3 regions of the Dactylosporangium sp. CA-233914 genome follow, and region 3 is predicted to be linked to each of the others. Evidence: riboswitches for the same ligand, from Rfam matches in the RefSeq annotation. Region 3 holds a riboswitch; each other region holds the start of a gene.

Region 1 (4,239 bases), 1.9 Mb from region 3:
CCGGAGCAGCTGGCCACCGCGCTCGGCGTGCCGGTCGAGCGGGTGCACGAGCTGATGCGCTGGTCCCAGGACACCGTGTCGCTCGACACCCCCGTGGGTGACGACGGCGACACCAACCTGGGCGACCTGGTCGCCGACTCCGACGCCCCGTCGCCGGAGGAAGTGGTCCTGGCCGCCCTGGAGCGGCAGCGGATCGAGGGCCTGCTCAACCACCTCGACGACCGTTCGGCCGGCATCATGCGGGCCCGCTACGGCCTCGAGGACGGCCGTGAGCACTCGCTGACCGAGGTGGCGACGCGGTTCTCGCTCTCCCGTGAGCGGATCCGCCAGCTGGAGATCCAGGCGCTCGGCCGGCTGCGCGAGCTGGCCCGCGCCGAGGGCCTGCAGGCCGCGTAACGACGAAGAATTCCCCCAGAGACGGCAAAGCCCCAGGTCGGTGCGGACCTGGGGCTTTTTCGACGCGTTTTAGTAGGGATTGCCGCAAACCTTCCACGAGCCGCTCTCCTTGACCAGCGAGAATTCGTGGCTGTTCGAGGCGCCGTTCTTGTACGTGACCGTGCCGGAGATCGACGCGGTCTCGTGGCCGTTGCTGTTGTAGTAGGAGCCGCCCCAGTCCAGGTCGTGCGAGACCGGCTGGTTCTTCTGGACGTACGCCTCGAAGGTCTCCGGCCCGTAGCTCTTCTGCGTGCTGGCGCACAGCAGCTTGTACGCGGCCTGGTTGTTGCCACCCTCGAGCGCGCTCAGGAAGTCCCCGGTCGCGGCCTTCGGCGCCTTGGTGGAGGAGTTGAGGACCAGGAAAAACGCGGCCGAGCCGCCGCCGCAGCAGATCACGACGGCGCCGATCACGCTGAAAATGACGATCTTCAGGGTTTTACTCACGCGCGCCAGCCTAGGAACGCGCGGCGACGCGCGATGTAAACCACCCGACGCGGGTCATGACCTGTGTGCGACGACGAACAGGCGCGGGAACGGCATGATCGTGCCGAACGGCTCGTTCGGGTACCGCCGGCGCAGGTGCTCCTTCACCTCCGTGGTGAACGCTTCGAGGTCGTCGCCGGACAGCGCGTCGAGGTACGGGCGCAGGCCGGTGCCCTTGAACCATTCGAACACCGGATCGTCGCCGGGTAGCACGTGGTAGTAGGTCGTCTCCCACGCGTCGACGGCCAGGCCGGCGGCCGACAGCAGGCGGACGTACTCCTCCGGGCTCAGCACCGGCGAGGCGGCCCGTGGCCCGGTGGAGCCCAGCGCGCCGGACAACAGCGGGGCCCAGCGCGGCCCGGTCGCGACCTCGTCCAGGCCCGGGTCGAACTTCGCGGTCGGCACCTGGAAGGCGAGCGTGCCGCCGTCGTCGAGGGCAGCGGCCCACAGCGGCAGCAGCCGCTCGTGCTCGCCGACCCACTGCAGCGAGGCGTTGGCCACAATCACGTCGAGGGAGCCGCGCTGGGGGCTCCACTGCCCGGCGTCGGCGAGCTGGAAGCGCAGCTGCGGCGTCGCGAAGGCGTTCGCGGCCTCGATCATCGCGGGCGAGGAGTCCAGGCCCAGGATCGCCGCGTCCGGCCAGCGCTCGGCGAGCGTGGCGGTCATCGCGCCCGGGCCGCATCCGAGATCGACGACGGCCACCGCCGCGGTGGTGGGGACGCGGGCGACGAGCTCGCGGAACGGCCGGGCGCGTTCGTCGGCGAAGCGGTTGTACTGCTGCGGATCCCAGGAGGCCATGGCCCCAATGATGAAGGGCCGCGGACCGTTGCGGTCCGCGGCCCTTCATATCGTCGTCAGGGGCCTAGATCTTTACGCGGCCGTATCCGTAGACGCTGCCGCTGATATTGGCCACCCTCACCACGTCGCCCGTGTGCGGGGCGTGGATCATCCGGCCGGGCGACACGTAGATGCCGACGTGGCCGAGGCTGTTCATGAAGACGAGGTCGCCGGGTCGGGCCTCCGACGCGGAAATGTGCTGGACGACCTTCCACTGGTCCGCGGCGACGTGCGGCAGATTCGCACCCACCTGCTTCCAGGCCATCATCGTCAGCCCCGAGCAGTCCCAGGAGTCCGGGCCGGCCGAGCCCCAGTGGTAGGGCTCGCCCTGCTGCGCGTAGGCGAAGTTGATGACCTTCTGGCGCGTGGCGTCGTCGACCTGCGGCGCGTTGACGCTGTTGTAGCTCACCTTTTTGGCGCCCGCGGCGGTCGCCTTCCGCTGCAGGTCCTGGAGCTTCTTGAGGTCGCCCTCGATCTTCTTGCGCTGGTTCTCGAGATCGGCCTTCTGGGTGTTCTGCGCCGCGATCGTCTCGTCCATCTTGGACTTGGCGGCCTTGTAGTCGTCGATGCTCTTCTGCTGTTGATGGGTGATCTGCTGCAGCATCGACAGCTGGTCCATGAGCGAGCCCGACGACGTCGCGTTGAGGACCATGTTGAGGTTGCGCAGGTTGCCGTTGGTCTTGAACGCGGCGATCGCGATCTGCTCGACGCCGGCATTGGCGTTGGTCACGCTGTCCTCGAGCGCCTTCGCCCGGGTTTGGGAGTCGGTCAGGTCGGAGTTGATCTTGTTCCAGGCCTCGACCGTGTGCTCGAGTTCGTCGTTCGACTTGTCGAGCTGGGCCTGGATCTCGGCCAGCGTCGGGTCGGCGTGTGCGACCGTGGCGGGTGCGAGCACGGTGAGTGAGATGAACCCGATCACAAGGGTCCGCAGCACCGACCGGCGGGCACGATGTCCAGTGGACAAGGAAAGACCCTTCATGCACCGACCGCCTACCGGGTTAGCTGACGGGTTCGGGCGAGAAGAGATAGCGCCCTACCGCAGCGTTGCGGATTCACCCCAGATGAATGGGTCCCCGGTTCGATGGGCGCGCCCGGGGAGGGTGCGCTCGAACTCGATTCGGCGGCGCTTGCCCGGTGTCATCCGGGGTGGATGACGAACTGCCGAGCAGGCCAGCGCCTAACTTAACGTGAGCATCCGCCAGGCGAAAGGCGTGCGTCCCGATCGATATCTATTACCCTAAAAGTCCGGATTACCGCCGGTTGGCCCCCCGTTTCAGGCCGTGACATTGGTACCGAACGGTTACGGACGCGAAGCCCGGCGACGAGAAGCTGTGACCCCGCCGGGGCCCCTCGCCGAGGGGCCCCTCCCGGGCTACTTCAGCTCGCCGGCCACCTGCCGCATGAGGTCGAGCGTGGCCTCCTGCGACAGGGCCCGCTCGGTGAGGCGGTCGAGCGCACCGCGGTACATCGCGATGAGCTCCGGCTCCTCCCACAGCAGGTGCTGGCGGTAGAGCACACCGTCGTCGGCGCCGAAGTCCAGCAGCGCGAAGTCGCCCTCCCACCCCGGGTGGTAGCCGGCGTTGAGGGGCACGACGCGGACGTCGGCGTACGGCCGCTGCGCCATCTCGATCGTGTGCTCCAGCTGGTCGACCAGCAGCGCCTCGTCGCCCGGGACCGGATTGCGGCGCAGCACCGACTCGTCGAGCAGCGCCTGCAGGCGCGGCGGCTCCTCGCGGCCGAAGAGCTCCTCCTGCCGGCGGGCGTGGAACTCCACGCGCCGCTCCGACTCGGTCTCGGACGTCGCGTGGGCGTACCGCCGGGTCTGCAGCAGCGCCGGAAACATGATCGGCGCCCACTCGCCGACGCGGGCCGCCTCCGCCTCGAAGCCGACGTACGTGACCAGCTGTGCCGGCAGCGTGGGGCGGTACTCGTCCCACCACATCCGCCGCTTCGCCGCCCGGGCCAGCTCGAGCAGCTCGTCGACCGTCCGCGGGTCGTGGACCCGGTAGTAGGCCAGCAGGCTGCGCAGGTCGCTCACGGAGATGGCGACCGTGCCGTTCTCGATGCGGATGAGCTTGGACAGCGACCACTCCATCTCGGCGGCCACCAGATCCTGGGTCAGCTCCCGCTCGCGCCGCAGCCGTCGTAGCTCGGCTCGGAGGCGGCGCTTGCCCACGATAGGCCCGCTCATGGCCATCACCCCAATCGCGTACACATGGCATCGCCCCAGTCGAGGGCTCCTGGTGTCTACCCGGATTGCGGCAGATGCACCTATCTGGAGGCGTGTGCTGCGAGAAAGATTTTGGCCATGGCGCTGGCGAGGTCGCCCGGGCCGGTGGAGGCGACGGCCTGGCCGCCGTCTCGCGCAGGACGGTCATGCCGGCGTCGCCACCGTGGCCGATCGCGAGAAACGCCGACGCCATCTGCCGCATCGCCTCACGCCGCGACACGCTGGAGCGGTCGTGCACCTGGTCGTTCATCGCG
Region 2 (4,239 bases), 4.6 Mb from region 3:
CGGCTGCCGATGGCGGCCACCGCGACGACGGCCACCACCAGGACCAGCGCCATGTTCGCGCCGGAGATCGCGGTGCGGAAGGGAATCAGGCCTCCGGCGACGGCGAACGGCCCAACGACCGCCGCCGCGAGCGCGATCCGGTCGCGACTGACGGAGCTGAGCATCGTGTACCGCCTGCCTCTTCGCCCAGCGGGAAGCGTGTCTTGTGCGGGTCTGTTGTCGCCGAGGTCGCCTCGGTTACGCTCACGGCTGGAACCGGTAGCCCATGGCCGGTTCGGTCAGCAGGTGCCGCGGGCGCGACGGGCCGGCCTCCAGTTTACGCCGCAGCTGGCCCATGTACTGGCGCAGGTAGTGGCTCTCTTGACATACGTCGGCCCCACACGTGCTGCAGCAGCTCCCGGTGGCCGACCAGCGACGACGACGTCGAGGTGCCGGTCGGCAGCGGCCCGTAGGGCGCTGGTGCCGTCGGCGGCGGTGACCACGTCGTACTGGCGGGCCTGCAGGTTGATCCGCAGGGCCCGCAGCAGCTGCGGCTCGTCGTCGACGATGAGGATGCGGATGCGGGTCATGCTGGGTCGGCTTTTCCGGTGCGCCGCACGTCCAGGTGTGCTGGCAGCGCGGGATCGGCCGGGGCCGCCGCCGGGGTGTGCTCGGGCTGCAGGGTGCCGCCCATGGCCTCGGCGAGGCCGCGGGACAGGGCCAGGCCGAGGCCGACGCCGGTGGCGTTGTCGCGATCGCCGAGGCGCTGGAAGGGTTGGAAGACCCGCTCCCGGTCGGCGGCCGAGATGCCGGGGCCGTGGTCGATGATGCGGATGTCGAGGTCCGGCGGCGCGGGCGCGGGGACTACTCGAACCCCTGACCCCGCACTGTCAGTGTGGCGGAGGACCGGTGATCTCGTAGCCGAACTCGGCGGCGACCGCGGTCAGCGCCGCGGGGTCGGGCGGCCCCGGCGGCATCGCGGCGACCCGCTCGGCGAACTGTTCGAACCCCGCTGGCCAGGTCAGTTGCAGCAGCCGCGCCGGTTCGGAGCTGACGACGGCGAAGGCGTGCGGGCGCCGGCGGGGCAGCAGGACGAAGGCTCCCGGGCCGGCCTCCCACGTGTCCTCGCCGTGGTGGACCCGGATCGCCCCGTCGAGCACGTAGAACGCCTCGTCGTCGTGGTGGTGCAGGTGGCGCGGGGTGGCGAACCCGGGCGGGCAGACCTGTTCGATGAGGGTCAGGCCACCGTCGGTCTGCGACGCGGACGCCTTGACGGTCATGGTGGTGCCGAGGAACGGGTATTCGGTGCCCGCACCGGCCGGCAGGGTGATCAGGGACATGGCGCCTCCTTCGTCAGCGGGGCGTGGCGGTGTAGAGCCGGACTTCGATGCCGTCGGGGTCGGTGACGCCGCCGGCCAGCCAGCCGACGCTGCCCTCGGCGAGTGGGCCGTGCGCGATCCCGAGCTCGTCGAGGTGCGCGACCCAGTCCCGCAGCGCGGCGACGTCGGGCACGGCGAAGGCCACCGGGTCGAACCCGGTCAAGGCGCCGGCGTGGTCGGGATCCTGGCGCAGCGCGAGCATCAGCGTGCCGCCGGGATCGCGCAGGGCGACGCCGCGGCGGACTCCGTCCTCGACGAATTCGATTGCCACCTGCAGGCCCAGCACCCGCTGGTACCACTCGAGGCTCTTGTCGACGTCGGCGACGGGGATCTTGACGTGGTGGAACCCTGCGAGTGCCGGCATCGCGTCCGCCTCACGATCGGGGCTTTTTAGAGCTGACCTCTAGAGTGTTACTCTAGCTTGGTGTCTGACGTCAAGGGGCCACGCCAACGCTCGGCACGCACGAAACGCGCCATCGTCGCCGCGGCTCACGACCTGTTCACCAGCAAGGGATACGCGGCGACCACGCTGCAGGAGATCGCCGGCGCGGCGGGCGTGGCGGTGCAGACGGTGTATTTCCACTTCGGCACGAAGAGCCGGCTGCTCAAGGAGGTCGTCGACGTCCGATCGGCCGGCGACGACGAGCCGGTGGCCCTGCTGGAGCGGGACTGGTTCGCCCGGCTGCGAGCCGCGACCGATCCCGCGGAGGTGCTCACCGGGTGGGTGCGCGCCAGCGGCCTGATCCTGGCCCGGGTCGCGCCGATCCTCGCCGTCGTGCGGGACGCGGCTCCCACCGATCCGGAGATGGCCGGCCAGTGGACGGTCAACAGCCGGCAACGTCGCCAGGCCCACGCCGAGTTCGTCACGGTGCTCGGCGGCCTGGGCGCGTTGCCGCCGGCGATGAGCGAGGACCGGGCGAGCGACATCACGGTCGCCCTGTTGTCGCCGGAGCTGTTCCTCGTGCTGACCCGGGAGTGCGGCTGGTCACGCGAGGCGTGGGAGGCCTGGGCCCTCGACCATCTCCGCCACGACCTGCTGGGCCGGTCACAGGCCCACTAACGCCCGTTCAAGGGCGACGAGTGCGGGTTTTTCCAGCTAGCAGGCGTTGGCAGGGCCGGCGGCCTTGAGTAACGTCGTGGGTCGCCCGACCCGGTTGGTGCCCACCACAGGTGGCGCCGGGACGGGCCCGCTGAGTCGTGCATGCACGAGCCGGGGACCCACCGCAAGCCTGGGGTGAATCCGCGGGCCGACGGCCCGCGGTAGGGCGACCTTCGCGCCCGAACCCGTCAGCTAACCCGGTAGGCGGACGCGTAAGGAGATCTGTCTGTGCACAGCCGGCTCAACCCCCATCGCACCAGTCCTCGCCAGCCGCGCGCCCGCTCGGCCGCACACAGACCGGCATCGACAGGACGCTGACGCGGTCGCCGTAGCGCGGCGCACGGCCACGCCGTTGCGCAGCCTGCGGACACCCGCACGCCACCACCGCTGACGACACGGTTCGTCACACACCCAGCACGCCGCGGCGTGCCGGGTGCGCTGCCCTGTGCGCGATCCCGCACCTTGCCCGGTCGAAGAGCCCCTGGAGAGTCGCAATGAACCTCGTACGTGTACTGCAGCAGGCCCGGCAGACGGTTGCCGCGAGCCGGCCGCGAACCGCCGTGATCTCCGGCGCGCTGCTCGCCGCGGCCGCCGCGGCCGGCATCGTGCTCAGCCAGCTCGGCGATCCGCCGCCCGCGAACACGGCCTCGGCCGGTGCGGCGCCGGCCGTCGAGCAGTCGGTCGCGCCCGCGCCCAAGCAGTCGACGGCACCGGCCCCAGCGGCGAAGGTCCTCGACTACCAGTTCCAGCTTCAGCCCAACTTCTATTACTGCGGGCCGGCCGCCACCCGGATCGCGCTCACGGCGGCCGGCCACACCATCAGCCAGGATCAGGCCGCCACCCTGCTGCACACCACCACCAGCGGGACCAACTCGGCCTTCGACACCACCCGCGCCCTCAACAGCGTGCTCGACCGCGGGACGGTGTACCGGACCAGGGAGATCCCAGCGTACCCGGCAACACCGGCACAGGCGGCCCAGCTGCGGTCGGACGTGGTGAGTGCCATCACCAGCGGCCGGGCTGTCGTCGCCAACATCGCCGGGCACCTCACCGACAACACCGGTGTGGTCCACGCCTACGAAGGCGGGCACTACCTCACGCTCGTCGGATACGAGGACGGCGGCAGCACGGTGAAGATCGCCGATCCGGCCAACCCGCGCGGCGACGGCACCTACTGGGTGAGCATCCCCAGGCTGGCCGACTGGATCTCCCAGCGCGGCTACTCGTACTGAGGTGTTCCGGTTGGCCATCCCGCGGTTCCTCGCCTGACAGGTGAATCGCCCTTCAACTGTCGGATGACACTTCGTAGCAGGTGGCGATCGCGGCGGCGCGGTTGCGCAGGGCGGTGCGCAACCACTGCGGGGCCAGGGCTTCCGCGTTCGTGGCGAGCTGCCACAGCGCCCATTCGGCATGTCTGGGATCTTGGAAGGTCACCTCCAGTCGCAGCCAGCCGTCCGCGTCGGCTTCCTCGGCGAGGACGGCCAGCGCGGTGCCCACCAAGTCCTCCCGCCGCGCCGCGTGCACCCGCACCAGCACGGTGACCGAGTCGCCGCCGGTGCGAAACTGCGTGCTGCGTTCCTGCCAGGCCCGGTCCAGATCGACCCGGTCAGGTCGCTGTGCGGGTTCGGCGAGTTCCTCGGCGGCCAACACCCGGGACAGTCGGTACGTGCGGTCCGCGCCAGACCTCGTGGCCAGCAAGTAGCCCTGTTCGCGTACGGTGACCAGGCCGATCGGGTCCACCGTGCGCCACTTCGGGGTCTGGCCCACTGCCGCGTAATGGAT
Region 3 (4,239 bases):
TGTCTTGTAGTAGTTTCCGACGTCGCACACGTCGACGCCGTACATCCAGCCGCTCACCGTCCGGGTGGCCGGGTCAATCGTGACCTCGCTGCCGAAGGTCCGGTTGTTCGGGCCGGACACGTCCAAGATCAGTGTCGAGTCGCCGGCGTCCGGGAAGTCGTACCGGCTCACCGCGGTGCGCGTGCTCGCGGTGAGCTCCGCGGTCACCCCGTTGTCCAGCGCCACCTTGTAGTAGCCCGGCTCGGAGACCTCGTTCGCGTGGCTGAAGCTCAGGTAGTAGCCCTTCACGTCCGTGGACGGGTTGACCGGCAGCACACCGCCCGGCAGGTCACCGGCGTACGGGATGGTCGGGAACTCGTATCCGCCATAGCGGCCGGTGCAGCCGGTGCCCGAGTACCGGGTCATGCCGAAGCCGCGGATCAGGCTCGCGGTGTACTCATAGCCGCCCTTCTCGCCGACCAGCGCATTGCCGGCCTTGTAGGTGGTCGGGCTCGGCTGCACCATGCCGAACGGCACCGCGGCGCCGGGGAACGTGTTGCCGTACGCGTCGTTGCTCTTGTTCTGGGTCGTGTCCATCTCGGTGCCGATGAACTGGTCGACCGCGTCGAACGGCGACATCGTCCTGCTCGCGGACGCGGGTGCGGCCAGCACGACGGTGGACATCAGCGGTGCCAGGCACCAGGCCAGGACTCTGACGTGCATTCGTGTTCCTTCGCATCGGGAATGCTGAGGAACCCATCCTTCTGTCCCGATATGACGCAGGGGCCACCTGTCGGTGACCCCTGGTCGGTACGTTCGTCTCGGCTAGACTTCAGGCTGGCAGTTCAATCGTGCTCTGCTGTTGCGGGCGCGACCTCGAGAAGGTGTTCGAGCACCTTCTCGGGGGCCCGTCCGAGATTCCGGACGGCATCTACTCGCAAAAGACGCGGACCTGGGTGTCGAGTTGGTCGACCTCGACCGTCATGTCGTCCAGTTGCTCGATGAGCTCCTCGAGCTGCTCGGGCTTGAGCTGGGTCAGGTCGAACGGCACGCCCGACCTCGCGAGTTCCGCGTTGGCCTGTCCGAGCGCCTGCGGCGGAATCAGCGCGGCGAGCCGCACGCCGGCCCGGAGCAGTTGCAGCGGCACCCGGATGTTGACCCGGCTCGGGGTGCCGTCGTCGTTGGCGTCCACCATCACCCGTAGATACTTCGGCTTTCCCTTCGGCCGTACGTCCGAGCCCGCGGCCACCGGCACGGGCTGGACCCGTTCGAGAGCCTCGATGAGCTGGTCCGCCTCGTCCGTGGTGATCTTCCCTTCGGCGAGCATCTGCAGGATCTCTTTGCGCTCTTCGTTCACTGTGCACCTCTCCTCTTTCCGAGCCTCTATCTGATGCTCACGAGCACGGCCGTGCGACCCTGCTCGATGTCGAACCGGGTGCCGGGGAGAGCGGACATGATCCGCCACCCCGTGCCGAGCGCCCGCAGCAAACTGATCCGGTACACCAGGCACGCGACCGCCGCGACGGCTGTCGCCAGAACCACCACCGGTGCCAGGACGAGTAGTACGGGAAGCACCGGCACCCAGATCCGGATAGGGCGACCGGCCGGGCGCTTCACCCGTACGGTCAGCAGTTGCGGCATCATGTGCGACCCTCCAATTCGCGCAATGCCTGCTGGGCGTTGATCTCGCCGCGGCGCAGCCGGTCGATGACGTCGGCCCGCGACGGCGCCGGATCGGTCTCGACGAAGTCGAGCGCCTGGGCGATCCGGTTGAGTCGTGACTTGATCGTCGGGTAGCTCACCCCGAAGATCCGCTCCATCTCCTTGATGGAACCGTGGCACCGGACGAACGCCGTGACGAACACCTGGTCCTCAAGGCTGAGCTGACCCAGTTGCGGGGGCTCGAACTCCCCCTCGATCGCCACGCCGCTGGCCAGGCGCACCCGCTCGACGACGAACGGCTGGCCCCGGGTCAGGTTCGTAAGTTCCTGCCAGTCCATCGCCCGCTCCGTCATATATCAAGTTGTACCTTGAGTATCTTGATCCTTCAAGCTGTTGATCTTAATTTTCTTAAACCCCGACTCAACGGGTTCGCGAGTGGGCCTCCGCGCGGCGGTCGCGGCCGGCGCCAGGACGGACGAAGGTTGGACGATCGATTCTTGAGTCTGCGTTAAGTGTCGCTTAGATCGCGGCGGTGCGGTTCCGTCGCCGAGATGCATTCGTTACGTTTGGTGGCAGCCTGCCGGCAAGCGTCGCCCAGCCTGGGTGGCCCGGTCAGGTGCCGCCGAGTCGTGTGTCGGGCCTGCTCGCAGGCTTCGACGCGGGAGCCGGGGACCCATCCGGGTGAGCGCTGGACCGGCTCGCCCCTGGGGTGAATCCGTGTACGGGCGCTGGGCAACCTGCACAGCGCGTGACGGCCACGGTAGGGCGCACCTTCTTCTCGCCCGAACCCGTCAGCTAACCCGGTAGGCGGTCCGCGAAGAAGGACGCTGCCGTGTTCAACGGACGAACGGCGCTGCGCTCGTTGCTTGTCGGGCTGACGGCCGCGGCCGTGATCGGTCCGGCGTGCGCCGCGCACGCCGACCCGACGCCCGCCGAGCTTCAGGCCCAGATCGACAAGGGCAACAAGGAAGTCGAGCTCATCGTCGAGCAGTACAACAAGACCAACGGTGACCTGGCCGCGACGCAGGCCGCGATCACGAAGCTGGAGGCCGGCCTGCAGCCGCTGCAGGCCAGCATGGACGCGGGCCAGGCCAGCGCCGAGCAGATCGCGGTCAGCGCGTACAAGACCGGCAACAATCTGCGTACCTGGTCGCTGATGCTGGGGGCCAGTTCCTCGGACGGGTTCGTCGACCGGGTCGGCACGCTGGAGCAGATCTCCCGCAGCCAGCGGCAGGACATCGCCACGTACACCGCGGCGAAGGGCACGTACGACGCCGAGAAGCGGCGCCTCAACGAGGTACTGGCGGCGCAGACCCGGCAGAAGACGGACCTGGAGACGCGTCGCAAGCAGATCGAGGGCGACATCGCCCGGCTCGACGAGATGCAGCGCAAGGCCAACGCGGCGGCGGCCGCGGCCAAGACCACGACCACGACCACGAAGACCACCACGAACCCCGGGTCGCCGCCGGCCGTCTCCGGCGCGGCGGGCAAGGCGGTCAGCTACGCGTGGGCCCAGCTCGGCAAGCCTTACGTCTGGGGCGCGGCGGGGCCGAACTCGTTCGACTGCTCCGGCCTGACCATGATGGCCTGGAAGGCGGCCGGCGTCACATTGCCGCACAACGCCGCCGAGCAGTACAACACGGTTCGCCACATCACCCGCAGTCAGCTGGCCCCGGGCGATCTGGTGTTCTACAACGGCCTCGGGCACGTCGGCATCTACATCGGCAACAACCAGATCATTCACGCGCCCAACAGCCGCACGGTCGTGAAGGTCGCACCGATCGACATCGACACGCTGTACGGCTACGGCCGTCCGTAACCGTCCGGACAGACGCCGCCCGACCGGCGGCGTCTGTCCGTGTCCGCATCAACGCCGGGCGCGGCCGCGGTGAAGATCTCATGGAGATCGGTCGCTCGCCCGTTCAGATCGCCGGCCGGCCGGATTACGCTCCGGCCGTGGGCACCCTTACCCGCGTTCGCGTCTGGCTGGTCCTGTTCGTGTTCGGACTCGTCGTCAGCGGCGTCACCGCGTTTCCACTCGAGGCCGAGAGCGCTCTGCTCGTGCGGCTGCTGCACGCCGGCTGGTCGCCGGCGCCCGAGCATCTTCCCGTGCTCGTGGAGTGGATCGATCGGGTACATCACGGTATCGCCGCGACCAACCGGGACTATCCGTTCATGGCGTACGGCACGGACTGGCTGGCCTTCGCCCACCTGGTCATCGCCGTCGCGTTCTGGGGTCCGATCCGGGATCCGCTGCGCAACATCTGGGTCGTTCACTTCGGGATGATCGCCTGCGTGGCCATCGTTCCCCTCGCCCTGATAGCCGGCAGTGTCCGCGGGATCCCTTGGTGGTGGCAGCTCATCGACATGTCGTTCGGGGTCTTCGGCATCATCCCGCTGCTGTTCGCCGAACGCGCGATCCGCCGGCTCGCCACGCAGGCGTCCCGAACCGCCGTCGCGCCGGCGCCCGCCGCCTCCGCGCCGATCGCCGGTTAGATTCGCCGCCGCGCGCACGGTTCGGTCCGGCGGCGCGGCGAACTGGGCGATTTGTTCGGGAAACACCGTGAAAAGCGGGAGATGGTGGTCGTTCGCGGCCGA

What was found. A riboswitch is a leader RNA that binds a small molecule or an ion and turns the genes downstream of it on or off. The one in region 3 is predicted to bind cyclic di-AMP.
Region 1: another riboswitch for cyclic di-AMP. It lies ahead of ACQPY0_RS07095 (NlpC/P60 family protein); the one in region 3 lies ahead of ACQPY0_RS57310 (NlpC/P60 family protein).
Region 2: another riboswitch for cyclic di-AMP. It lies ahead of ACQPY0_RS36495 (C39 family peptidase); the one in region 3 lies ahead of ACQPY0_RS57310 (NlpC/P60 family protein).

What each region holds. Positions count from the first base shown of each region.
Region 1 covers NZ_CP192030.1:1,544,263-1,548,501, forward strand. The annotation lists gene ACQPY0_RS07080 (sigma-70 family RNA polymerase sigma factor) at 1-396, shown strand, start outside; gene ACQPY0_RS07085 (Rv0361 family membrane protein) at 466-879, opposite strand; gene ACQPY0_RS07090 (methyltransferase domain-containing protein) at 934-1,716, opposite strand; gene ACQPY0_RS07095 (NlpC/P60 family protein) at 1,781-2,689, opposite strand; cyclic di-AMP (ydaO/yuaA leader) riboswitch at 2,727-2,888, opposite strand; gene ACQPY0_RS07100 (DUF5753 domain-containing protein) at 3,128-3,946, opposite strand.
Region 2 covers NZ_CP192030.1:8,190,819-8,195,057, reverse strand. The annotation lists gene ACQPY0_RS36525 (DUF4118 domain-containing protein) at 1-164, opposite strand, end outside; gene ACQPY0_RS36520 (hypothetical protein) at 279-569, opposite strand; partial or broken gene ACQPY0_RS36515 (sensor histidine kinase) at 566-859, opposite strand; gene ACQPY0_RS36510 (cupin domain-containing protein) at 870-1,319, opposite strand; gene ACQPY0_RS36505 (VOC family protein) at 1,333-1,722, opposite strand; gene ACQPY0_RS36500 (TetR/AcrR family transcriptional regulator) at 1,783-2,418, shown strand; cyclic di-AMP (ydaO/yuaA leader) riboswitch at 2,537-2,679, shown strand; gene ACQPY0_RS36495 (C39 family peptidase) at 2,952-3,689, shown strand; gene ACQPY0_RS36490 (helix-turn-helix transcriptional regulator) at 3,742-4,239, opposite strand, start outside.
Region 3 covers NZ_CP192030.1:12,795,444-12,799,682, reverse strand. The annotation lists gene ACQPY0_RS57330 (GH92 family glycosyl hydrolase) at 1-702, opposite strand, end outside; gene ACQPY0_RS57325 (SHOCT-like domain-containing protein) at 911-1,336, opposite strand; gene ACQPY0_RS57320 (hypothetical protein) at 1,363-1,620, opposite strand; gene ACQPY0_RS57315 (DUF2089 domain-containing protein) at 1,620-1,994, opposite strand; cyclic di-AMP (ydaO/yuaA leader) riboswitch at 2,277-2,466, shown strand; gene ACQPY0_RS57310 (NlpC/P60 family protein) at 2,474-3,460, shown strand; gene ACQPY0_RS57305 (hypothetical protein) at 3,598-4,137, shown strand.